Regions from separate parts of the Idiomarina sp. H2 genome, predicted to be linked through region 2. Evidence: predicted binding sites of a transcription regulator. Region 2 holds the regulator's gene; each other region holds the start of a gene.
The links. The regulator FliA, encoded in region 2, starts transcription of late flagellar genes. The targets are predictions, from matches to a motif close to CTAAAGNTNNNNNNNNNNNNGCCGATA.
Positions count from the first base shown of each region.

Region 1: a site for FliA is predicted at 1,996-2,022, ahead of DET62_RS02045 (VC2046/SO_2500 family protein). Genes of this name have one in related genera too.
Region 3: a site for FliA is predicted at 5,629-5,655, ahead of pomA (flagellar motor protein PomA). Genes of this name have one in related genera too.

Region 1 is NZ_SNZY01000001.1:402,365-410,269, reverse strand. Features, by position in the region: gene dsbC (bifunctional protein-disulfide isomerase/oxidoreductase DsbC) at 1-412, opposite strand, end outside; gene xerD (site-specific tyrosine recombinase XerD) at 468-1,370, opposite strand; gene DET62_RS02045 (VC2046/SO_2500 family protein) at 1,470-1,961, opposite strand; tRNA gene DET62_RS02040 (tRNA-Tyr) at 2,073-2,157, shown strand; gene DET62_RS02035 (NAD(P)H-quinone oxidoreductase) at 2,195-3,163, opposite strand; gene DET62_RS02030 (tetratricopeptide repeat-containing response regulator) at 3,248-4,891, shown strand; gene DET62_RS02025 (pirin family protein) at 4,888-5,724, opposite strand; gene DET62_RS02020 (glutathione S-transferase family protein) at 5,721-6,683, opposite strand; gene lpxB (lipid-A-disaccharide synthase) at 6,778-7,905, opposite strand, start outside.
Region 2 is NZ_SNZY01000001.1:49,740-57,644, reverse strand. Features, by position in the region: gene DET62_RS00300 (chemotaxis protein CheA) at 1-34, opposite strand, end outside; gene DET62_RS00295 (protein phosphatase CheZ) at 48-797, opposite strand; gene cheY (chemotaxis response regulator CheY) at 811-1,194, opposite strand; gene DET62_RS00285 (RNA polymerase sigma factor FliA) at 1,232-1,957, opposite strand; gene DET62_RS00280 (MinD/ParA family protein) at 1,950-2,822, opposite strand; gene flhF (flagellar biosynthesis protein FlhF) at 2,879-4,213, opposite strand; gene flhA (flagellar biosynthesis protein FlhA) at 4,226-6,379, opposite strand; gene DET62_RS00265 (prepilin-type N-terminal cleavage/methylation domain-containing protein) at 6,547-6,963, shown strand; gene DET62_RS00260 (prepilin-type N-terminal cleavage/methylation domain-containing protein) at 6,957-7,457, shown strand; gene DET62_RS00255 (Type II secretion pathway-like protein) at 7,470-7,664, shown strand; gene DET62_RS00250 (prepilin-type N-terminal cleavage/methylation domain-containing protein) at 7,645-7,905, shown strand, end outside.
Region 3 is NZ_SNZY01000010.1:56,971-64,875, forward strand. Features, by position in the region: gene DET62_RS12655 (universal stress protein) at 1-679, shown strand, start outside; gene srmB (ATP-dependent RNA helicase SrmB) at 714-1,943, shown strand; gene DET62_RS12665 (VanZ family protein) at 1,940-2,272, opposite strand; gene thiI (tRNA uracil 4-sulfurtransferase ThiI) at 2,291-3,742, opposite strand; gene DET62_RS12675 (flagellar motor protein MotB) at 3,809-4,747, opposite strand; gene pomA (flagellar motor protein PomA) at 4,750-5,517, opposite strand; gene DET62_RS12685 (exodeoxyribonuclease VII small subunit) at 5,720-5,956, shown strand; gene DET62_RS12690 (farnesyl diphosphate synthase) at 5,953-6,840, shown strand; gene dxs (1-deoxy-D-xylulose-5-phosphate synthase) at 6,845-7,905, shown strand, end outside.

The DNA of each region.
Region 1 (7,905 bases), 350 kb from region 2:
TGTTTTCGTGCAGGCGCTGACAATAACCGCAGGTAGTGTCAGTAAAAACCGTTACCTGATATTTCTCATTCTCAGCCGGGTACACGATCATATCGTCAGCAAAGCCTTTTAGCATTTTCAGGCGAACTTTAGCCATGCCGGCTTCACTTAAATTTTCCGGTTCACTCCCGGTTATATCAAACACATTGCCGCTAATAAGCCGTTCACCGTCATCTGACACATAAAACATGCCCTGATTAGTCACCGCACGGACATAGCCGTCAATTTCACCGGGCTCTGTGGACAACACTTCAATACCAATTTTATTCAGGTGCCGGGTGTCGACTTCACTTTGTTCCGCACTAATAGCCGACGCACTGAAACTTGCGCCGACCAGCCCTACTAATCCAACTACAGACATTAAATTGCGCATAAATACCTCTTAAATTAACTGTCCGAACCCTACCCTGTTACCAGCCAAAATGCAATTAGCCTCGCGGGTGATGCTGAGCATGTAAGGCCTGCAGACGTTCACGTGCAACCTGGGTATAAATTTGTGTGGTAGATAAATCACTGTGACCTAACAGTAGCTGTAAGACACGTAAATCGGCCCCATGGTTCAGCAAGTGCGTGGCAAAGGCATGGCGTAAAGTGTGTGGCGACAAATGGGCGTAAATGCCGGCCTCTTCGGCGTAGTGCTTTAATCTGTACCAAAATGCCTGACGCGTTAATAACGAGCCTCGCTGTGTAACGAATATCCAGGGACTACTCTTATCAGTTATTGCCGGGCGCCCATGCTTTAAATAATTGTCCAGCCACTCCAGCGCTTCTTCCCCTAACGGCACCAAACGTTCTTTGTTGCCTTTGCCAACAACCCGAACTAAGCCTTGCTGGCGGCTCAACTGATCATATTGCAGACGAATAAGTTCGGTTACCCTTAACCCGGTAGCATAGAGCACTTCCAACATAGTTCTGTCACGCAGACCAATAGGAGTTTCTGTATCCGGTTGTTCCAATAGAGAAATTACATCCTCTTCGCTTAACGAATGTGGAATGCTTTGCGGTAATTTAGGGCGTTTCAGGCGTGTGGTCGGATCTACTGCCATCCACTGCTGTTTTACAGCAAACTGGAAGAATTTCTTCGTCGAACTTAAAAAACGCGAGGTACTTCGTGGCGATAAGCCTTGCATACGCCGCCACAACAGGTAGTCCTGCAGCACCACTTCATCGGTGTCCATTAAGGACTTTTTCAATGGTATTAAATATTCGCAGAAACGACGAAGATCACTGCGATAAGCAGCCTGAGTATTATCGCTGGAACCATGATGCAGCCACAAGTGCTCAGTAAAAGCATCAATACGGTCTTCGTCCTCTGGGCGGAGTTGCTTCATGCGTTTTGGAAATTAGCGAAGTGATAATGCCATTATGCCGTATAGTAAGAGCCGCGGGAACTCTTACTAAAAATAACTAGCTAAGAAAAGAAAGAGCCGCTAGTGGGTAATACCCAGCTTTTGCAGAACATCGTAAAGACCGGCTGGCCCTTTGTGTTTGTATTTGTATTCGTCTTCTTCTTCCGTTTGCGGATGTTTCTTCTTTTCCAGCCGCTGACGAACCCGCCAGTCCAGGTTATGAAGAAGCTCCAGGGGCAAACGATCAGGCGTTGCATCGGGAATAAGCGGCTGAGGATGAGTTGCGTCCTGCAGTTTAAAGTCTGACAACTGACTAACTGTTGCATAGACACCACTAGCCAGCACCATGCCTGGCTTTACATCTAAAGGCCGCGTTCTGCCGGCACCAATGGTTCTTTGCCAGTTAACTTGCGCAGGGCGCTCAGAAATAACCGGGTCGTCACCCAAGGCAGACACCCAATAAGCAAACTCGCCCGCGAAGCCGTGATTAACTGCTTCGCTCGCGTGTTGCTCAAAGAAATGAGCGGCCTGGTTTTCGACAGCACTATTCTGTACAGCTGAAACTTGACTCATTAAGACTCTGGATAATCGGTTACAGATACTTCTGTATCGGCCAAAGTCCTAAAAGTTTAAGTTTTCTCTTTACAGCTAAGCTAAGACTGTTATTATACGCGCCTCTTGAGTGGAGGGGTTCCCGAGTGGCCAAAGGGATCAGACTGTAAATCTGACGGCTCAGCCTTCGCAGGTTCGAATCCTGCCCCCTCCACCATTTCTTTACTGCACCGGCAGTTGGCTATCAGCCTGAATTACTCTTCCGAAAGCGTTATAACCACCTTACCCTGAGTTTTATTATCTGCAACATAATCCAGTGCTTGCTGAATATCGTCAGCGGCAAAAACCTCATCGATGATAGGTTTTATGGTGCTGCTTTTAAACTTATCGCCAAAATCACGCCACAAACCCTGTAAAATTTTTCCTTTGCGTTCCGGTGATAATGCTCGCAGAGTTGAGCCAATCAGCTTTTGGCGCTTCATCAGCATACGTCCGAAATCAACTTCGCCAGTCACGCCAGCCATTAAGCCAATTAAAATAATACGGCCATCCTGAGCCAAATACTGCTGGTCTTTTGCTATGGACTCACCAGCGACAGGATTCAGAATGACGTCGACTTCGCCCAGAGCTTTAACTTCTTCAACAATGTTCTGTTTGTGCCGGTTTATCGCATTTTTCGCCCCCAGTTTCAGGCAAAACTCTGATTTCTCTCCACTACCCACTATGGCGGTAAGCTCATTACCACTTTCCCGGCACAACTGGATCAGTGACGAACCCACACCGCTGGCACCCGCATGAGCTAATACTCTCTCTCCGGGTTTTAAGTCAGCTAATTGATAGACATTAAGATAGGCCGTAGCAAAAGTTTCCAGCCAACCCGCAGCTTCTGCATTACTCCAGTTTTCAGGCACCTCCAGTATTTGTTCAGCGGAAACATTCACTTGTTCAGCAAAACCGCCGCCAGCCAATAACGCGCTGACACGTTGCCCGGTTTGCCAGCCATTGACTTCGCTACCTACTTTTTCTATAACCCCACAGACTTCTAGTCCAGGAATAGTTGAGGCACCTTTAGGTGGTGGGTATTTCCCTGCTATTTGCATTAAGTCGGCACGATTAAGCCCGGCGCTCAGTACCCGCAGCTGAACTTCATTAGCCTGTGGCTCGTCCAGCTCAGGATGGTTCTTCCAGTGTACTTTTTGTTCGGAAATAGCAATTGCTTTCATATCAGCCTCTGTTGCCGCTTAACATTATTGAAATTAGCCAGTATGCTGTCGGTATGAATAAGATCAGGATACTGTTTGACGCAAATGGACAAAACCTTAGAGCTCAATAATAAACGCGTATTATTAATAGATGACCAGAAGCCCTTTCAGGTCATGCTCAAAGGCTTGCTGTTAAACTTGGGGGCGCAGGACGTACAAGTCAAGACCACTGGCGAAGCCGGCATTGCCGCTTACATCAAAAATCCGCACGATATTCTGCTGGTAGACTATAACCTGGGACGTGGCCGCAATGGTCGTCAGGTTTTAGAGGAACTGCAAGTTCGAGGGTTAATGAAAGAGCATACTCTGTTCTTTATTATTACCGGCGACAACACCCGTCCTATGGTTCTCAGCGCACTGGAACTTCAACCCGATGATTATTTGATGAAACCGTTTTCACATAGAGTGTTGCGCTCCCGCCTGGTGCGAGCCTATAAACGCCGCATGTGGTTAAAAGACGTATTCAAGGCGCTGACAAATCATGATTATGAAGCCTGTATTGGTGCCTGCCAGAAACATATTCAATCTAACAGCCGCTACAGTAATTACTGCCGCAAACTGCAAATTGAGTTGTACAACAAAACCGGTCAATTAGATAAAGCGGAAACGGCAATTAAAGAACTACTTGAGGAAAACTCTCACAGTTGGGTCTTTCTAAAACTGGCTGAAACGCGGTTATTACAAAACTCTCCCGAAGAAGCCCTGAATATTCTTAATCATTTAATTAAGCGCATGCCTAATGCTGTTGAAGCTTATGACCTGAAAACCGAATGTTACCTTCAACAACAGCAGCTGGAAGACGCTTTGGAAAGCGCCCGTGATGCCATCACCATGGCGCCATTTTCAATTGAAAGGCAAACCAAACTGGCCCATATTGCCCGCGACAACGGCGACTTTGACATTGCCAAGCAAGCCATGAACAACGTTTTGCAAATAGCTCGTAAATCGGTTTTTCGTAACGCACATCACTTATGCAACTATTTACGCAGCATTTTAGATGCGGCCGAAAATAGCGATACACCGCAGCAAATCAGTAAGTATCAGACGGAAGCAACAATGGAGCTGCAACGAGCCCGCTATGACGAGCATCTGTTGCATGCCGATATTTCGTTTGAGGATTTGGAATCCATTTTATTATCGCGTATTGATTCATTTAATGGTCGTTTACGCGAAGCTCAGCAACGCTTAAACGAGGTTGTTGGCGAAAAACTGGCGCACAACCAGCCTATCAATAAAGACTTACTACCTGACGTTATCGCCATTTTACTGGATGTCGGGGAGTATGAAAAAGCGAATGCGCTAGCAGCGAATCAGGACGAAAATCCGACTCTTGACAGTTATACCACTAAAATTTTACAGGCACGCTTGACTGCAGCTCAAAAACAGCAGGATAACTTCTTTGAAGTTCATAAGGCAGGCTTAGATGCTTATCAGCAAGGCAATTATATTCGAGCACTGGAGCTGTTTCGTAAAGCCATGGAAGCTGCGCCAATGAACAGTGGTGCGGCACTTAACTTTATTCAGGCGGCCGTCCGTTATGTTGAAGAAACTCCAGGTGGAGAGCGAGTTCGGCTTAAGAAAGAATGCGATAATTGCTTTAAAGTCTTAGAGGGGCTGCAATTATCCAGTAGCCACAGTAACCGCTATGAGCGGTTACTGGAGCAAACTGAAGGGTTGGAACTGCGCTAGCTCAGCTTTTGGTTAGCGGCTAACTGACCTGATTGATAATCCTTAATAGCCTGCTCAATCTGATCCGACGAATTCATGACAAAAGGACCGTATTGGGCAATGGGTTCTTCAATAGGTTTAGCGGCCAACAAGATAAAGCGCGCATGTTCAGTAGCGGAAAAATCTAAGGTTTCAGCAGGATCAAGCAAGATCAACTCGCCCTCTTTCGCCGCCTCCCCATTCACTGTCAGCTCACCCTGATAAACATAAGCCAAGCGTCGTTTTTGCCCTTGTGACGGCAAACTGAAGCTGTCACTTTCTAAGTGAACATCGAGCATTAGAAAGTCTCGTCCCGGCGCATTTACTGGACCCTCCTGCTGCTGGTATTTCCCTGAAATAATTCGGATCAGGGCATCACCATTTTTCACTTCAGGAATGCTGGCTGCCGGATAGTCGTGCCACTCAGGTTCACTCATTTTTTCATCGCCCGGCAAGTTTACCCAGAGCTGAAAACCCCACATAAGGCCTTCAACTTGCTTCGGCATTTCGGCGTGAATAATACCTTTCGCCGCCTTCATCCACTGCACACCGCCAGCATCAACTTCACCGCTATTACCAACAGAGTCTTTATGTTCCATAGTGCCCGCTAACATATAGGTCAGCGTACAAAAACCGCGGTGTGGATGGGGCGGAAAACCCGCAATATAATCGTCCGGGTTATCGGAGCGAAACTCATCCAGCATTAAAAACGGGTCCTGATGTTTTAGCCCCGGCTGATTAATAATACGAGTGAGTTTAACTCCCGCGCCATCCTGCGCCGGCATTCCACGGTGTTTGGCTAAAATAACACTCATGACTGGCTACTCCCCTTGCTACCCCGATTATGTGCCTGGTGAAAATCGATTTCCGGCCCCTTAGGCACTACTTGTGTCGGATTAATGGTTTTATGGCTGGCATAGTAATGCGTCTTAATGTGGTCCATCACGACGGTCTCTTCTACCCCGGGATGCTGATATAGCTCCAATAGGTAATTCCACATATTAGGGTAATCGACAATGCGCTTCTTGTTGGTTTTAAAGTGCCCGAAATAAACCGCATCGAAACGTACCAGAGTAGTAAATAAACGCCAGTCAGCCTCGGTTAATACGTCACCAGCTAAATAACGGCTCTGACTAAGAATGTTCTCTACTTTGTCTAAGGCAGCAAATAGCGATTCGTACGCTTCTTCATACGCCTGCTGCGTGGTCGCGAAGCCACTACGGTAAACACCGTTGTTAATGTCGTTGTAAACCCACTCATTAACTTCTTCTATCTGCTTTTGCTTACCTGCGGGAAAGAAGTCCAATGTATTCCCGGTCAGTTCATTAAACGCTGAATTGAAAATACGAATAATTTCGGCCGACTCATTGTTCACTATGGTTTGATTTTTCTTATCCCACAGTACTGGAACGGTTACTCTTCCGGTGTATTCGGGGTCGGCTTTTAAATACAGCTGATAAAGAAAGTCTGCGTCGTACAGTGGTTCGTTAAGTGGCGCGTCAGCAAACTCCCAGCCATTCTCCAGCATCAGCGGGTGCACAACGGAAACGTCGATATGACTTTCCAGACCTTTTAATTTACGGAAGATAAGCGCCCGATGAGCCCACGGACAGGCGTAAGAAACGTAAAGATGGTAACGCCCCGATTCAGGCTCAAACTCAGTACCCTGCGCTACGGTATTACGAAACTGTGATTCGCTGCGAACAAAGCGCCCACCGTGTTTTTTGGTGTCATACCATTTGTCGTGCCATTGACCATCAACTAATAAACCCATAATAAACTCCTTAAGTTGGTATAGCTTTATAATAGAGTCTATTTTTTGGAATTATTAGCGCATTATTTTCTATTTATTTTTCTAAAAAATAGAACTATAGAAAGGATTCAACCACGTCAGCAGCTTTTTCGCTCGCCGATACCTGTAATTGCTGGTGAATATTCGTGAATTGCTCCAATAAGGGCTGGCTGTCTTGCTCAATTAACTGAACTAGCGCTTGTTCGATTGCCTCTTCCGAAGCATCAGATTGAGCCAGTTCCGGCACAATTTCTTTACCCGCTAAGAGGTTAGGTAAGGAGAAAAAAGGCGCGTGAAATAAACGTTTAATGATTTGATAAGATAACCAATGAAAACGATAAGCTACTACCATAGGGCGTTTTATCAGCAAGGCTTCAAGCGCAACGGTTCCTGACGTTAGCAGTAAATAATTGGCTGCGGCCATAACTTTTCGACTTTCACCAACAGGTAACACAATATTCAGTTCGGGACTGTATTGGTCAACTAGTTCCCGAAATTGTGCGGCGCGAGCTTCGCTTATCATAGGCGCAACAAAGCGAAGTTCTGGGTATCTTTCTGCTAGTTTGTTCGCTACTTTCAAAAATACCGGCGCCATACGGGCAATCTCACCTTTACGACTTCCAGGTAAAATAGCCAGATACATAACAGCAGGTTCAAGTTCCAGCTCATTACGTGCTTCTGTTTGCTGCCATTGCATAGGAATATCATCTGCCAACGGATGACCAACAAAAGTTGCAGGCAATTGATGTTTATCGTAGAAATCTTTTTCAAAAGGCAATAAGCACAGTACGTGATCAACTGCTTTTTTTATGCCTTTAATGCGCCCTTCTCGCCATGCCCAGACAGATGGACTGACGTAATGAATGGTAGAGATACCGGCTTTTTTAAGGCGAGCTTCAACCGTTAGGTTAAAATCAGGAGCATCAATGCCTATCATCACATCCGGTTGCTCAGAAATGAGATAGTTGACCAGGTTCTTTCTGTGTTTTAACAGCTTAGGAAGTTGCTGAAAAACCTCGGCGATGCCCATAACGGCCAAATCGTCCATGGCAAAGAACGAGTCCATTCCCCGTTCTGCCATTAAAGGGCCACCGACCCCAATAAAAGTTGCATTGGGGTGACGTTTGGCAATGGCCTGCATTAGCCCGGCGCCTAGAAGATCACCCGAGTGCTCACCGGCAACAATAGCTATTTTAGGCGGCTG
Region 2 (7,905 bases):
CCTGCAGAATGTCTTCGTCCATATCAAAGCTCATGCGACTGATGCTCCTAGAAACCTAAACTGGACAACAAGTCGTCCACTTCGTCTTGTCCGCCAACCACGTCATCGCGTTGATCAGCATCGATAATTGGGCCTTCGGCATGGGCTGCATCTTTTTTAGGCGCAGGCCCTGCTTTTTCCGCGTTACGACGTTCTTCTTCTTTACCAAATATCTTCAGCAATTCAATCAGGTTCTTTTCAACGTCTTCGACTAATTGAATAACCCGACGAATAACTTGCCCGGTAATATCCTGAAAATCTTGCGCCATAAGCACTTCAGTCATTAACCCATGCACTTGAGGCATATTTTCACCACAGCGCTTAAGTACGTCATCGACCTCATGACATAAAGACTTGAATTCATTTAACTGAATATCGTTGCTCATTAACCGGTTCCAGGCCGGCATCACTTTCTCGACACGATTATGCATGTCGTCTGCAAGTGGCAGACAGGCTTCTACAGCATCCATGGTGCGATTCGCAGCGTCTTCAGTTTTTTCAATGACATATAGCAGTCGATTTTGCGCGTCCGGAAGATCATCCTGCGTCATTTGCACGATGCGAGGGTCAACCTGAAAGTCCTGGAGCGCTTCGTGGAGGTCTCTTGTTAACTGGCCCACAGAGGTAAACAACTTGTCATTACGACGGTTGTAAACATCTTCCAGTAATTGGTTAGCCTGCTGCTGTTTCCCGTCTTCCAGCAAGGCTACTAATTCCTTGGCTTGCTCCAGAGAAATATCATGGGCGTTATCAGACATAGTCGTTCGCCCTTTAGCTGATTCGTTCGAAAATCTTGTCGAGCTTTTCTTTCAACGTTACGGCTGTAAATGGTTTTACAATGTAACCATTTACTCCAGCTTGAGCTGCCATAATGATCTGCTCTCGTTTGGCTTCCGCCGTTACCATTAACACCGGTAAATGAGCCAGATTATCGTCTTTGCGAATTTCACGCAGCAAGTCGATTCCCTGCATACCCGGCATATTCCAGTCGGTTACGACAAAGTCGAAATCACCGTTCTGCAACATGGGCAATGCGGTATTACCGTCATCGGCTTCCTGTATATTGGTAAAGCCAAGATCACGAAGTAAGTTCTTAATGATTCGTCTCATTGTAGAAAAGTCGTCCACAACGAGAATTTTCATATTTTTATCCAAAGCACCCTCCACTGAGGCTCTCGATTACAACCAAAGTTTATTCAACCCAATTTTGCATTCGCGACTTCAGTCGCAACATTGCCTGACTGTGAATTTGACTGACTCGTGATTCACTCACGCTCAGCACTTCACCTATCTCTTTTAAATTCAATTCTTCGTCATAATACAACGAAAGCACCAAAGCTTCACGTTCTGGTAACGAAGATATTGTCGAAACCAGCGCTTTATGAAACGCAGCATTCTCAACATCTTTTTGCGGTTCATAAGCTGAACCCGTTACCTGCTCTGGCATGATAGCATCTTCTGATACACCAAGATCTTCAATACCAACGATTCGTCCCGTGCTGACATCCCGCAAAATATGATGATATTCATCCATACCCATATTCAGCTTTGCGGCCACTTCCGTGTCTTTTGCATCGCGTCCGGTTTCATTTTCAACCTGACGAATGGCTTCCAGTACGCGCCGATGATTACGATGAACCGAGCGCGGAGCCCAGTCACCACGACGAATTTCGTCCAACATAGCACCACGAATGCGAATGCCGGCAAAGGTTTCGAAACTGGCGCCTTTACTGTTATCAAAGTTACGCGCAGCTTCTAATAAGCCAATCATGCCTGCCTGGATCAAATCATCCACTTGCACACTGGCTGGAAGTCTAGCCATCATATGGTGTGCAATACGCTTAACCAGCCCGGTATGCTGTTCAATAATAGCATTCCGGTTGTCAGCAGTGGCGGCATAAACGGCAGCTTTATTCATTGGCAACATCCCGCTTACTCTCGTTATCGGCAGAAGTTATCAATTGTTCAAGAAAAAATTCTAAATGCCCGCCGGCTTGAGCCGGAACAGGCCAGTCAATGGCTTTCTTAGCCAAAGCTTTTATCGCTAAAGAAGCCGGCGATTTTGGGTAAGCCAGTACCATAGGTTGTTGTTTTCTAACAGCTAAACGCAAGTTGTCATCAAAAGGTATAATCGCGGCAAGCTCTAAAGCAACGTCTAAAAACCGATCGGTTACTTTAGTTAATTTATTGAACAATACTTGTCCGTCGCGCAGATTTCGTACCATATTGGCAACCACCTTGAATTTAAACAGGCCCTGCTCCCGGCTCAATACTTTTATCAGTGCATATGCATCAGTAATTGATGTGGGTTCATCACAAACCACTAATAAAACATCCTGTGATGCTCTGGCAAAGCTGACAACGGTATTACCAATACCCGCTGCAGTATCGACAATTAATACGTCATAGTTCCCCTGAAGCTGGCTGAAGGCTCTAATTAACCCGGCGTGTTCAGATTCGCTCAAGTCCACCATAGAGCGCGTTCCCGATGTTGCCGGAACAATTTTGATTCCCGCCGGGCCTTCAATCAGAATATCCTCTAACTCGCACTGCCCACTCAACACATGAGACAGGTTGCGCTCAACCCGCAGGCCTAACATAACATCGACGTTAGCCAGACCTAAGTCGGCATCCAGCACTAATACTCGTTTGCCCTGCTTTGCCATTGCGATAGCCATATTCAGCGACACGTTGGTTTTCCCAACGCCGCCTTTACCACCAGTTACCGCAATAACTTTTACTTTCGATTGTTTCATTCTTCGCAGACCGCTTGCTTGATCCATCGGGCGTATCTCTTTTCTGACTAGATTGATAACAGCTTCATATTATATTGACTCATTCAGCGAGAAAACGCCTCATTCCAGTACGATTTTGGCACGTCTGACACTGAGGAACAAATGCTTTTATCAAGCAGGCGCTCGGCCTCGGCAACCATAAAGTTCGCATCCGCTACCCGAATGTCTTCAGGCACTTGCTGGCCATTTGTTAAATAACCAACCGGTAAGCCATGTTCTATAGCTACGCTGATACTCTCACCTAAACTTAAGCATTCGTCCAACTTAGTGAAAATACAGCCAGACAAAGGCAGTGCTTTAAATTGCTTAACAGCATCCATCAGCACCTGGCTTTGTGATGTTGCAGACAACACCAGGTAAGGACGAATCCGCAATCGTGAATTCTGAATAAGCTGGCTTAACTGTTCGTTCAAACGCTTGTCGCGTTGACCCATGCCTGCCGTATCAATCAAAATAAGACTTTTTTGACGTAGCGCAAGTAATGCATCTGCCAGTTCCTGTGCATTTTTTGCCACTTTGACCGGACACCCTATGATACGACCATAGGTTTGTAATTGTTCACTGGCGCCAATACGAAAGGTGTCTGTGGTAATTAAAGCCACTTTATCGGCACCATGGCGTTGCGCATAACGAGCCGCTAATTTAGCAATCGTCGTTGTTTTACCTACACCGGTGGGGCCAACTAAAGCGACCGCACCACCGCGTGTCAAAATATCGTCAGAGGTGGTATTCAGTTGGCCTTCCAATAAATGCAAAGTCTGTTCCCAGGCCTCATCATCTGATCCGCCTTCAGGAATAAAACACGCAATCTGGTCGGCAACTCGTTCGCTCAAGCCCATATCCATTAACCGATTCATCAGCATAGAGCGGGTTGGTTCTTCACGATCCATTTCTTGTTTCATCAAGCCGCTCAACTGGTGTTCCAGCAATTGACGAATACCATTGACCTGAGAGCGCAGTTCAGCAATGGCCTGGGAGTCGTCGGCTGCCGGTGCGTTTACTTGTTCAGGGAAAATATCGTCGTTGAGTTGAGAGCCATTAAATTCTTGCGGCTCGGCTTTCGGTTCTGGCCGTTTGGACGCTTCAGCAACCGCTTGCGTAGCAGAGCGTTGCGCAGGCTGTTCAGCCTGTGCCTGACGCTGTAACAATTCCTGCAAAGATTCAGCCGGCACTTCTGGCGTCTTTGACGCGGCCGGCTCATTCGGCGCTTGTTCAGCCAATGGCTGTGCCTGTTGCGCATCGGGGTCAATGGCTGCAACCAGCTCAATACCACCGTTTACTTTCTTATTGGACAGGATAATAGCATCCGGACCTAAAGTTTCTTTAACCTGTTGCAAACCACGGCGCATATCTTCGGCAAAAAAGCGTTTAATCTTCACAAGCGACTCCCGTTACTCTTGTGTGGCGGTTTGTTCACCACCGTTTTGTTGTCCACCAATTGAGCTGACAATGCGAATTTGTTTATCATCCGGTACTTCCTGATAGGACAACACACGCATACCATCGGTAGCGTGACGCGCAAAACGCGCCATGGTTGACCTCAGAAGTCCAGAAGTCAGCAGTACTGAAGGCTCACCATTCATTTCCTGCTGCTGATGCACTTCGCGTAATGACTGTTGAAGGCGTTCGGCCAAACCAGGTTCGATTCCGGCCCCTTGCTGATTTCCGTCATTACCAGCCATTTGCAATGACTGATGCAACATCTGTTCCAACTCTGGTGCCAAAGTTATGACAGGCAACTCTGCGGCTCCCTCAGCAATGTCCTGAACAATTAAGCGACGTAGTGAGATTCTGACTGCAGCCGTCAATACTTCAGGGTCCTGGCTACGTCCTGCATACTCAACCAAAGTTTGTACAATGGTGCGCATATCCCGAATCGCAATGCCTTCATCCAGTAAGTTCTGCAGTACTTTCACAAAGTTACCCAGTGACAATAGATCCGGAATCAGGCCTTCAACCAGCTTAGGATGAGTACGGCCCAGACGGTCCAGCAATTCTTGTGCTTCTTCGTGGCCCAGCAGCTGAGAGGCATGGTTGGTTACAATCTGACTTAAGTGCGTAGCGACTACGGTTGCAGCATCAACCACGGTATAACCCAGAGTTTGAGCGTGCTCGCGTTGCTCAGGACGGATCCAGACAGCATCCAGGCCAAAGGCCGGATCTTTTGTCTTCTCACCGTCCAGCTCACCGAATACCTGACCCGGGTTAATCGCCATCTCCCAGTCATGACGAATTTCAGCTTCCCCCATGGTCACACCCATAAGAGTAATGCGGTAACTGTTGGGGCCTAAATCGAGGTTGTCCCGAATATGTACAGCCGGAACAAGAAAACCAAACTCCTGAGACTGCTTCTTACGTACACCTTTAATGCGTGACAGCAATTCACCGCCCTGCTGCTTATCCACCAAAGGAATTAAGCGATAACCAACTTCCAGACCTATAGTGTCAACGTGGCGTACGTCGTCCCAGCTGAGCTCTTTTTGTTGCGCCTGCTGAACTTGCTGTTCCTGTTCTTTTTCAACCAGTTCGCCTTCTTCAGTCTTGGTTTTCTTAAGTTTAAAGTAAGCCGCGCCGGCTAACACCGCAGACATGCTTAAAAAGGCAAAATGCGGCATACCGGGAATAACACCCATGGCAAACAATACCGCGCTGGTAATAACCAAAACCTTAGGGTTATCGAGCAATTGCAGAACAACCGCATCGCCCATGTCCTGGCTGTTATTTTCACGAGTAATGATAATGGCTGTCGCAACTGACAGTAACAATGACGGAATTTGAGCTACCAGGCCATCACCAATGGTTAACAGCGTATAAACTTCCACTGCCTCATTAAAGGTCAGGCCGTACTGAATCATACCAATCAGCAGACCGCCGATAATGTTAATAAAGAGAATAAGGATACCGGCTATGGCATCCCCTTTTACGAACTTACTGGCACCATCCATGGAGCCGTAGAAATCAGCCTCACGGGTTACATCGCTGCGTCGTGCTTTGGCTTCTTCCTGGTTAATTAGGCCCGCGTTAAGGTCAGCGTCAATGGCCATTTGTTTACCAGGCATAGCGTCAAGGGTGAAGCGAGCGGTTACTTCTGAAATACGGCCGGCACCTTTGGTGATAACCACAAAGTTGATAATAACCAGAATGGCGAACACCACCAGGCCGACAGTGTAGTTACCACCTATGACCACGCTACCAAAAGCTTCAATAACAGAGCCTGCAGCACCTGGCCCGTTATGCCCTTCTAATAAAACAATACGCGTAGAGGCAACGTTAAGGCTTAAGCGTAGTACCGTAGCAATAAGCAAAACGGTAGGAAAAGCGGCGAAATCCAGCGGACGTTGGGTATAAACCGCCACCAGCATAACTACCAGTGACAAAGTAATTGAAAATGAAAAGAGAACATCCAGCACCACAGCCGGAATTGGCAAAACAATCATCGCCAGAATGGCCATAATGGCCAACGGCGTTCCAAAACCTTTGATCAGATGCGCATTGTTCTGCGTGAAATTTCTAAAATTTACTAACTTTTCGGCACCGCCCGCCATACGTCTTCCTGTTGCGTCAAAAAGTTGAACCTGCGGTGTTTTATTCAAGAATCGAGCCAGCTTTCGTTTTATTCGGAGGTTATCTTACATTCGTTTCAGTTGGGGCTTATAGACAAAGCTTAAACAGCTTCTATACTCGTTGCTCTTCTTCAAAATAATGTGTTTCTATGCGCGGTTACTCTCTTATGGAATTGGTCGTGGCATTGGCTGTCAGTGCGGTGCTTGGTGCTTCTGCCCTGCCAATATTTACTCAACAGACAGAGTCTTTGTTGCTTCAAAAAGAGGCAAGCCGCTGGCTGTCTTATTTGCAGTTGGCAAAAGCCAGGTCCATAGCGAATAAGGAATATGTTGAAATCGACTTAGTCACATTCAGCAATGACTCCGAAGCCTCAGGTATTCAAACCGAATACACCTACAGCCCTTCCGCTTCACTTACTTTTTATGGTGAGTCAGCTGCCGCGACACCAGGGCATATCAGCCTAAAGGGCAAAAACCGGCAGGTAAAAGTCATCATCAGCAGTATCGGGCGTATTCGATTGTGCTTAAGTGAGGGTAATTCACTTCCGGGAATCCCCTCATGTTAATAGTATCTGAGCGCGGCAGTAGTTTAGTGGAAGTTCTTATAGCTTCGGCTATTGGTGCGATAGTTGTCATGGCGGCGCAGCAACAAATGCAATGGCAAACAGGAGTACAACACCACAAGTTATTGAGGGTCAATTTACTTTTAAGTGCTCAGTCAGTCGCAAATCAGTTTTTTGAAACTTTAAAAAATACTGCCGCAACGCAAATTTCGAACCCTCAGAACAATTGCTATTTGTTTTCTCAGCAAAACGGAGGCTCAGTTGGCTTCCGAATCAGAAATGAACAGCTACAGCACAACTCAATGACTCTCGATTGCGCCGGATATGGCTGGCAGTCCCTTACCGATAAGTCTCAATTCAAAGTCGCGCAATTTACTGCTGACTCTTACTCTCCGGAATCTGGTAGTGGGTTATCAAAACTTGTTGTAACTTTTACCGTTACCCACAATGCTCAGGCACATGTTTTCAAACGGACAATCACCCCTCTGGTTAACTAAATGGAGTTTACTATGAACGCGAAAGGATTCGCTCTGATACTCACCTTAATAACACTTATAAGTTTAAGCTCGGCCAGTTTAGCTGCACTGCTTTTCTACGCGCAAATGACAGAGGCTCAGCAACATCATCAATGGCAACAGCTTTCTCAACAACTTCACCAAGATTTCGAAGCAGAGCGCAGAGCTTATGAACTGGCACAAGAATAAAGGCTTTTCTCTGGTTGAAGTGTTGGTCGGAGCCGCACTAGTAACTCTTTGGTCCGTCAGTAGCCTGAAGCTTTTACAGGTTGGATTATCGGCGATTGACCATGCCCACACAAAAGCAAAGGCTGTGGAGGTTTTGATGACTTATTTAAGTGACGCTCAACAAGCGTGGGTTCAAGGTAATAACCCAGAACTATCGGTGGAAATAGGCCAACTTCATTTAAAAGCAGAGCTAACCAATATC
Region 3 (7,905 bases), on a different contig from region 2:
CAAAGAGGCTCTGCTCGAGCAATTAGCTGAGCTTGATCAGCAGCGCAGCAAGTTAGCCTTAGAGCAAGGCCACCACATGCTGGAAAGTGCCAAATTGCGCGCGATACAAAGTGGCGTCGAACATATCAACTTACGCCAACGACACGGCGACCTGGCCGAATCCTTATTAGAAGTTGAGGATTCAATGAGACTGCTTGTTATGGGTCTCCACGGCGAAGAGACGACCCGTACAAATCGCGTTGGAAGCCAACTTGAAACCGTTGTAAGAACCATGCATAAACCTATTCTGGTCGCACCTGAAGAATTTACTCAACCTAAAAATGTGATGTTAGCATTCGACGGCAGTGATTCTTCCCGTAAAGGTATTCGCATGCTTGCGGAAAGCCCTATTTTCAGAGGCCTTCCGTTACATTTGGTTATGGTCGGAGCTGATACCAACGACAGTCGCGCGTCCATCGAAGCAGCATCTAACCACTTGCGGGAGCTGGGACATAATGCGCGATTTGAAATACGCTCAGGCGAAGTTGAGCCTGCACTTCATGCGTACCAGGAAGAGCACAATATTGACCTTCTGGTGATGGGAGCTTATGGTCACTCGCGTATTCGTCAGTTTTTAGTAGGCAGCACCACAACTAGCCTGCTACAGACAACTAACTCCGCTTTATTGCTGCTACGTTAATTGCAGCAGACAAGATGATTTCAAGGAAAATAACATGACGCCAGACTGGGAAGAGTTTGATCTCGATGACCGCTTAATTGCGGTTCTTCGCGATGCTGAACTGAACAAACCAGCAAAAGTACAACAACAGAGTATTCCTGCCGCCCTGGATGGTCGCGACTTACTTATTAGTGCACCGACCGGAACAGGTAAAACTTTGGCTTTCCTGCTGCCAGCACTGCAACATTTGCTGGATTTTCCGCGTCAACAACCAGGACCAGCTCGTATACTGGTATTGGCTCCAACCCGCGAATTAGCTGAACAAATCCATGAACAGGCTAAACAGTTTGAGGCCAAAACCGGGTTAACCTCTGTGGTTGTCACCGGAGGCATCAACTATGGTTCTCAGTTGTCGGTATTAGAGAAGACACACGACATACTGGTTGCGACACCGGGTCGACTAATGGACTTACTTGAAGCCGAACAGTACAACCTGGAAGGCATTGAGTGGCTGATTATTGATGAAGCCGACCGTATGCTGGATATGGGTTTTGCCGCAACGGTCAAAGAAATGGCTCTGCAGGCACGTCATCGTCAGCAGTCATTGCTACTGTCAGCAACGCTGAATAGCTCCGGCGTGATTAAATTTTCCCGCGAGTTATTAACCGAACCCGAGTACATTGATGTGCAGCCTCCCAAACGTGAGCGCGGTAAAATTCTTCAGTGGGTTCATTTAGCGGATACCGACGAACATAAGCGAAAACTGTTAATGAGCGTGCTTCAAGCGCACCCCGGGCGGCAGTTTGTCTTTGTCAGAACACGTGAACGCGTAGAGCTTATTGCAAACTTTCTGCGCAGCCAGTTTGGTACCGGCCGTAAAATTGTGACACTGCGGGGCGATATGCCGCAAAGTGATCGTCAGCGCATTATGAACGAGCTTAAACAAACGACGGAAATTACCTTAGTTGCTACTGATATTGCAGCGCGAGGGCTGGATGTAGACGACATCACTTTGGTGGTTAATTATGACCTTCCTAAGCAAGCTGATGTTTATCTGCACCGAATTGGGCGCACAGCCCGCGGCGGACAAAAAGGAACGGCCGTATCGCTGGTAGAAGCACATGATGCTTTATTACTGGGGCGTGTCGAGCGTTACCTGGACGCCAAACTAGACAGACGAACTATTGAAGGGTTAAAACCTCAATATAAGTTTCCGTCGACAGAAAAGTCCCGCTCGAAGAAAAAAGTGAAGAAGAAAACGGATAAAAAGAAGAAGTCGCGTTAACGCGACTTCTTGCTTAGTAAATGGTGCAAAATAAAATAAGCTACAACGCCACTGGCATCCGCTAACCAATCGTAAACATCGGCACTACGGCCAGGCGCATAAGACTGGGCTATTTCTATTAAAAAGCCGTAGCAAACTAAAATCAGTAACGACAGTTTAGCCGACAACGCAAAAGCTCTGTGAAACGTCAGTGCTAAGACAAAAAAGATTCCAAAGTGAACCAACTTATCCAGGTGCGGAATGCTCTGAGCTCCGGTACTTGGAAACTGCCACAAAAACAGAAAGGTGGCTGTCGATAACACAACAAAAAATAGGGCTCTTGCCAGCATAGTTTACTTCTCTCTAAATTAGGGCTTATAAACCGATACGTTGTTATAACCATTTTCGTGCAATAACAAAGCCTGCATCCGGCTCATAATTCCTTGATCACAGTACAGCAAGTATTCCCGGCTTTGATCCAGTTCAGCAAACTGAGAGGCTAACTTGAAAAATGGAATTTCAATAACCTCAACTTCTACTGACAAGGGTGCTGCTTCAATTTCTTCATCGTTTCGAATATCTATGATGGTTGTGTCGGTACTGAGTTCCGTTGTGGTATCCGGCAGCGCCAGTTCTGCATCTGTTTGCGTCGCTATATCCTGCATGCTCAGTACGTTTGACGCCCGTACCACCTGATCGAGTAAATCTTTGTTAAGCTTCGCTTCTTCGGCTTCGATAACCGCCGGAATGGCTTTAACCGTGGGCTTATTAGAAATAACGCCACAATATTCAGGAATGGATTTAGCCAATGGTTCGGTGCCAATGCGCTTTGCCTCGTCCACAATTTCCTGTTTGTCTTTGGTTATTAGCGGGCGTAAAACCAGCGCCGATGTCGCCTGATCAATCACTTTTAAATTGGACAGGGTCTGACTGGATACCTGCCCCATAGCTTCACCCGTTACCAGCGCCTGCGCTTTGACATAACGAGCGACTTTATCCGCAGCCCGCAGCATTTGCCGTTTTAGCACAACACCCATCTGGCCGTTATCGACGTTTGTCAGAATGTCATCAACAATAGGGGCAAAATCAACACTAATAAACTTAATGGGGTGCGAGGAGCTGTAGCGCTTCCACAGGTAATAGGCTATTTGACGCACAGCCACTTCATGGGCGTCGCCGCCTAAATTAAAAAAGCAAAAGTGAGTCCGCGCGCCGCGCCGGATAAAATCATAGGTTGCAACGCCAGAATCAAAACCACCACTTAACAATGACAGTACGGTTTCCTGAGTAGGAATAGGAAAACCACCTAAGCCATTCACTCGCTCCCCAACCAAATGAACAATCTGATTAGTAATTTGCAGTGCAATATCCAGGTCCGGATTAGAAAGGTTTACAGAAGTATCCGGAACACGCTCCAGCAAATAACCACCAACATAGCGTTCTAACTGCTGTGAATTAAATTCGTGGTTACCTTTACGTTTAACCCGCATAGCAAAACTTTTTCCCGGTAAACGCTTTAACCAGTGCTCACCAACTAACTCGGCAATAGCATCAAAATCGGTTAGCGGCCGCTCTATAACTTCGGCAAACCAGGAAATACCGGGGGTGTTTTGCAGAATCTCTTTGATTTCACTACGCACCTGAGAGTCGTCGCCATCAGCAGAAACTTCGATGCGATCCCACAGCCATTTGACGTATATCGAGTCATCGACCGGAGCCAGAATTTTACGCAGGTTATTGGTCAGTACTTTACCGTAACGCTTACGAACAGAACGGCTTTTAATGGTAATTTCAGCGTGCAGGCGAACAACAAACTTCATAGCTAAATCGTCAAGTCTTTAGGAAAGTGGGCAATTATACGTGTCCTGCCCGGCAGAAACCAGCGCTCAGTCTATTACATCAACCGGGTCAGATTCTGCCGCTTTACCCTGCATGACCGATATTTCAACACGACGGTTTCGCTTACGGTTCTCTTCCGAGTTATTCGGCACCAACGGTTTCGTGTCGGAGTAACCCATCACCACCAGCCGATCTTCGCTAAAGCCATCCACTTTCAGCATTTCTTCCGCAACAGCAACGGCACGCTTACTGGAGAGATCCCAGTCTGATGAGTAGATTTCCGATACCAGCTTTTCATTATCACTATGGCCAGAAATAGTGACCTCACCCGGAATATCTTTCAGCGCCCCGGCGACCTGCTGAATAATAGGCCGGAACTGTGGCTGCAAAAATGCAGACCCCTCTGGGAATGAACCTTGTTCACGTATGCGAATAATAATTTGCTGACCGTGTTGCTCAAGCTCAATCGTACCGGCTTTAATCTCATTCTCAAGCTGCTGTTCGATACGACGCATAAGCTCCTTAGATACTTGCGTCATAGCTTCCGTATTTTCTGCCTTCGCCTCTTTTGCGTCTTCTGCGCTGTCGGATTCCTGACCGCCACGCTCGGTTTGCTGACCACCGGCAAAATCGGACTCACCTTCCTGGAACTCCAGCATCTGCTGAGTCATTTCCACGGTCTGCTGCTGAATAGTTTCAATTGGCGTTGGTTCAGGCCGCCCGGGGCGGAATTCCTGGGCAATAACACTGGTACCCTTAGGAATGTCTTTCACTTCAATTTTATTCTGCACGCCCAAAGCGTACTTCATTGAACCGGCTATTTGCTTAAACTTCAGCACGTCCATTTCGGAGAAAGCCAACAACAGCACGAAGAAGCACATGAGCAAGGTCATGAGATCGGCAAAGGTTGCCATCCACATAGGCAATCCCGCTGGCGGACAGTTGCAGTCCTCTTCTTCTTCGTCTCTGACTTTCTCTGAGGCCATAACTACTCGTCCTCATCCTCGTTACCAATACGCTTAGATTCAGCTAAGTAATTACGTAAAATACCTTCAATGACACGAGGGTTCTGACCGTCCTGAATACCTAAAATGGCGTCCAGTATCAATTGCCGGTTCAGCTTTTCCTGTTCGGCCCGTAGCACTAACTTATTAGCAATAGGAATGGCAATAACGTTGGCTAAAAAGGCACCATAAAGGGTTGTTAACAAAGCAACGGCCATGGCAGGGCCTATAGCTTTGGGGTCATCCATATTAGATAGCATAGCAACCAGGCCAATCAGGGTACCAATCATACCCATAGCCGGGGCGACATCGCTCAGTATTTTAAATACACGGGCACCCTCTTCGTGGCGGGCAAAACTCATCTTTATGTCTTTTGACAAGGTTTGGCGGACAACTTCGGCATCGTGGCCATCAACCAGCATGTCTACGCCTTTACGAAAAAACTTATTCGGAATTTCCGCTTCTTCTAGTGCCAGAAAGCCACCTTTACGCGCCGAATCAGCCATTTCCACAGCCGTGTCGATAAGCTCTTGCGGGTGTTCAATTTTAAAGAAAAACGCCTTAACGACCACTTTCCCCGTGCCCAGAAACTGGCCCAGAGAAAAGTTCGCTAAGGTTATAAATAATGAACCGCCGAATACGATAAAGAATGAGCGAGTATCCAGAAACAGACCAATATCCCCACCCAGAACCATAGCAACAATGACAAAGCCAACGGCACCGATAATTCCTACGAGCGTTGCTATATCCACTCAGCCTTCCTCCCCGATTTGAGTTTTCATTTATGCTGCTGTGCTCATTCTTAAACAATCGCGCCGCGCTTACAAGCGACATCTGTTCATCTTACACAGGAATAATGAGATCATCGGCTGACATTCCGGATTCTTTATCGGATAATTAGCTTTCATTCTATTAGCAATGCGGCTCATCAAAGATATTAAGGCAGACTCAGCTATGGCAGACGAACAGAAACAGCAATCCTTTGAACAGGCTCTGGAGCAGCTAGAACAGCTGGTTAATGAACTGGAGCAAGGCGATTTACCGCTTGAGCAATCGCTGAAAAAATTTGAGCAAGCCATTGCCTTGTCACGCTCCAGCCAGCAACAACTGCAACAAGCCGAACAAAAAGTAACAACTTTGTTGGCTGAGCAGCAATCTGGAAATGATGAAAGCAATGGAGAACTGATGTGACGATTAACTCGTTAACAGCAGCAACACGAGAACAAGTCGATACCTTCCTACAGCAAACGCTTGCGCAGTTAACCCTGAACCCGCGGCTGAGCCAGGCCATGCAGCACGGAGTGTTAATGGGCGGAAAACGTATTCGCCCCTATCTGCTGATGACCGTTGCCAACATTTGTGGCGCCAATAAGAATGACGCTCTGCAAGCCGCTGCCGCTGTTGAGTTGATACATGCTTATTCTTTAATTCATGACGACTTGCCAGCAATGGATGATGACGATTTACGCCGTGGTCAGCCAACTTGCCACATTGCTTACGACGAGGCGACAGCGATTTTAGCCGGAGATGCGCTACAGACACTGGCTTTCGAAGTCTTAACCGAAAACCGTATGGAGCGGTTGCCCAGTGAACGGCAGTTGCAATTGGTTCAGGTACTGGCTAAAGCCAGCGGTGCACGCGGAATGTGTGCGGGTCAGGCAATAGATTTACAGGCGACAGCTAAAATCGTCACTGAAGACGCACTAGAACAAATGCATTTAAGTAAAACCGGCGCGCTGATAACCGCCGCCGCCACTATGGGTGTATTGTGCGGTAATGACAATGCACAACAATGGCGGGAAAAATTTGAGCAGTTCGCTCATTATCTGGGGCTGGCATTTCAGGTACAGGATGATATCCTCGACGTAACAGGTAATACTGAAGCTCTGGGCAAACCTCAGGGGTCAGATACCGCGTCTGAAAAATCAACTTACGTGCGTTTGCTCGGTATTGAAGGTGCTCAGCAACGCCTGCAAAACTTACACCATAAAGCACTACAGTCGTTAAGCGATATCCCTTACAATACAGACAGACTTGAACAATTTTCCGACTTGCTGTTAAAGCGGGACCACTAACTGAATGACTCAACAATATCCGTTACTTGATAAAATTAATTCCCCCGCTGACCTGCGCCGTTTACCACGGACGCAATTGCCGGAACTGTGCGCAGAAATTAGACAGTTTTTATTGACCTCAGTGAGCCAAAGCAGCGGCCATCTGGCGTCAGGTTTAGGCACCGTAGAGCTGACGGTTGCCCTGCATTATGTGTATCACACACCAGAGGACAAGCTGGTTTGGGACGTTGGCCATCAGGCTTACCCGCATAAAATACTGACCGGGCGTAAACAACGGTTGCACTCTATTCGTCAAAAAGACGGGCTTCACCCTTTCCCCTGGCGTGAAGAAAGTGAATACGACGTGCTCTCAGTCGGGCATTCAAGTACGTCTATATCAGCAGCTTTAGGAATGGCGGTCGCAGCGCAAAGACAAAGCCTTCGACAGAAAGTTGTCTCTATTATCGGTGACGGTGCAATGACCGCAGGTATGGCATTTGAAGCCATGAATCATGCCGGTGATATAAAACCAGATATGCTGGTCGTGCTGAACGACAATGACATGTCTATTTCAGAAAACGTTGGTGCTTTGAACCATCATTTTGCCCGCTTATTGTCAGGTCGCTTTTATACCTCGCTGCGCGAAGGCAGCAAAAAATTACTTAGCCCGCTGCCTCATATTCGCCATTTTGCCAGCCGTGCCGAAGAGCACATGAAGGGCATGATGGCACCGGGCACCATTTTCGAAGAGCTGGGGTTCAATTATATAGGCCCGATAGACGGCCATGATGTCGATACGCTGGTTGATACGTTATCGAACATGCGCGGTTTAGGTGGCCCACAATTGCTGCACATTGTGACGCAAAAAGGCAAAGGTTACCGGCCTGCAGAAAAAGATCCTATTGGCTACCATGGTGTACCAAAGTTTGATCCTACAGAGTCCAGCCTGCCTGAAAAAGCACCAGGTATTCCCAGCTATTCTGAAATTTTTGGTCAATGGCTGTGCGATACCGCAGGTAACGACAAGTCACTTATGGCCATAACACCGGCTATGCGTGAAGGCTCCGGTATGGTGAAGTTTTCACA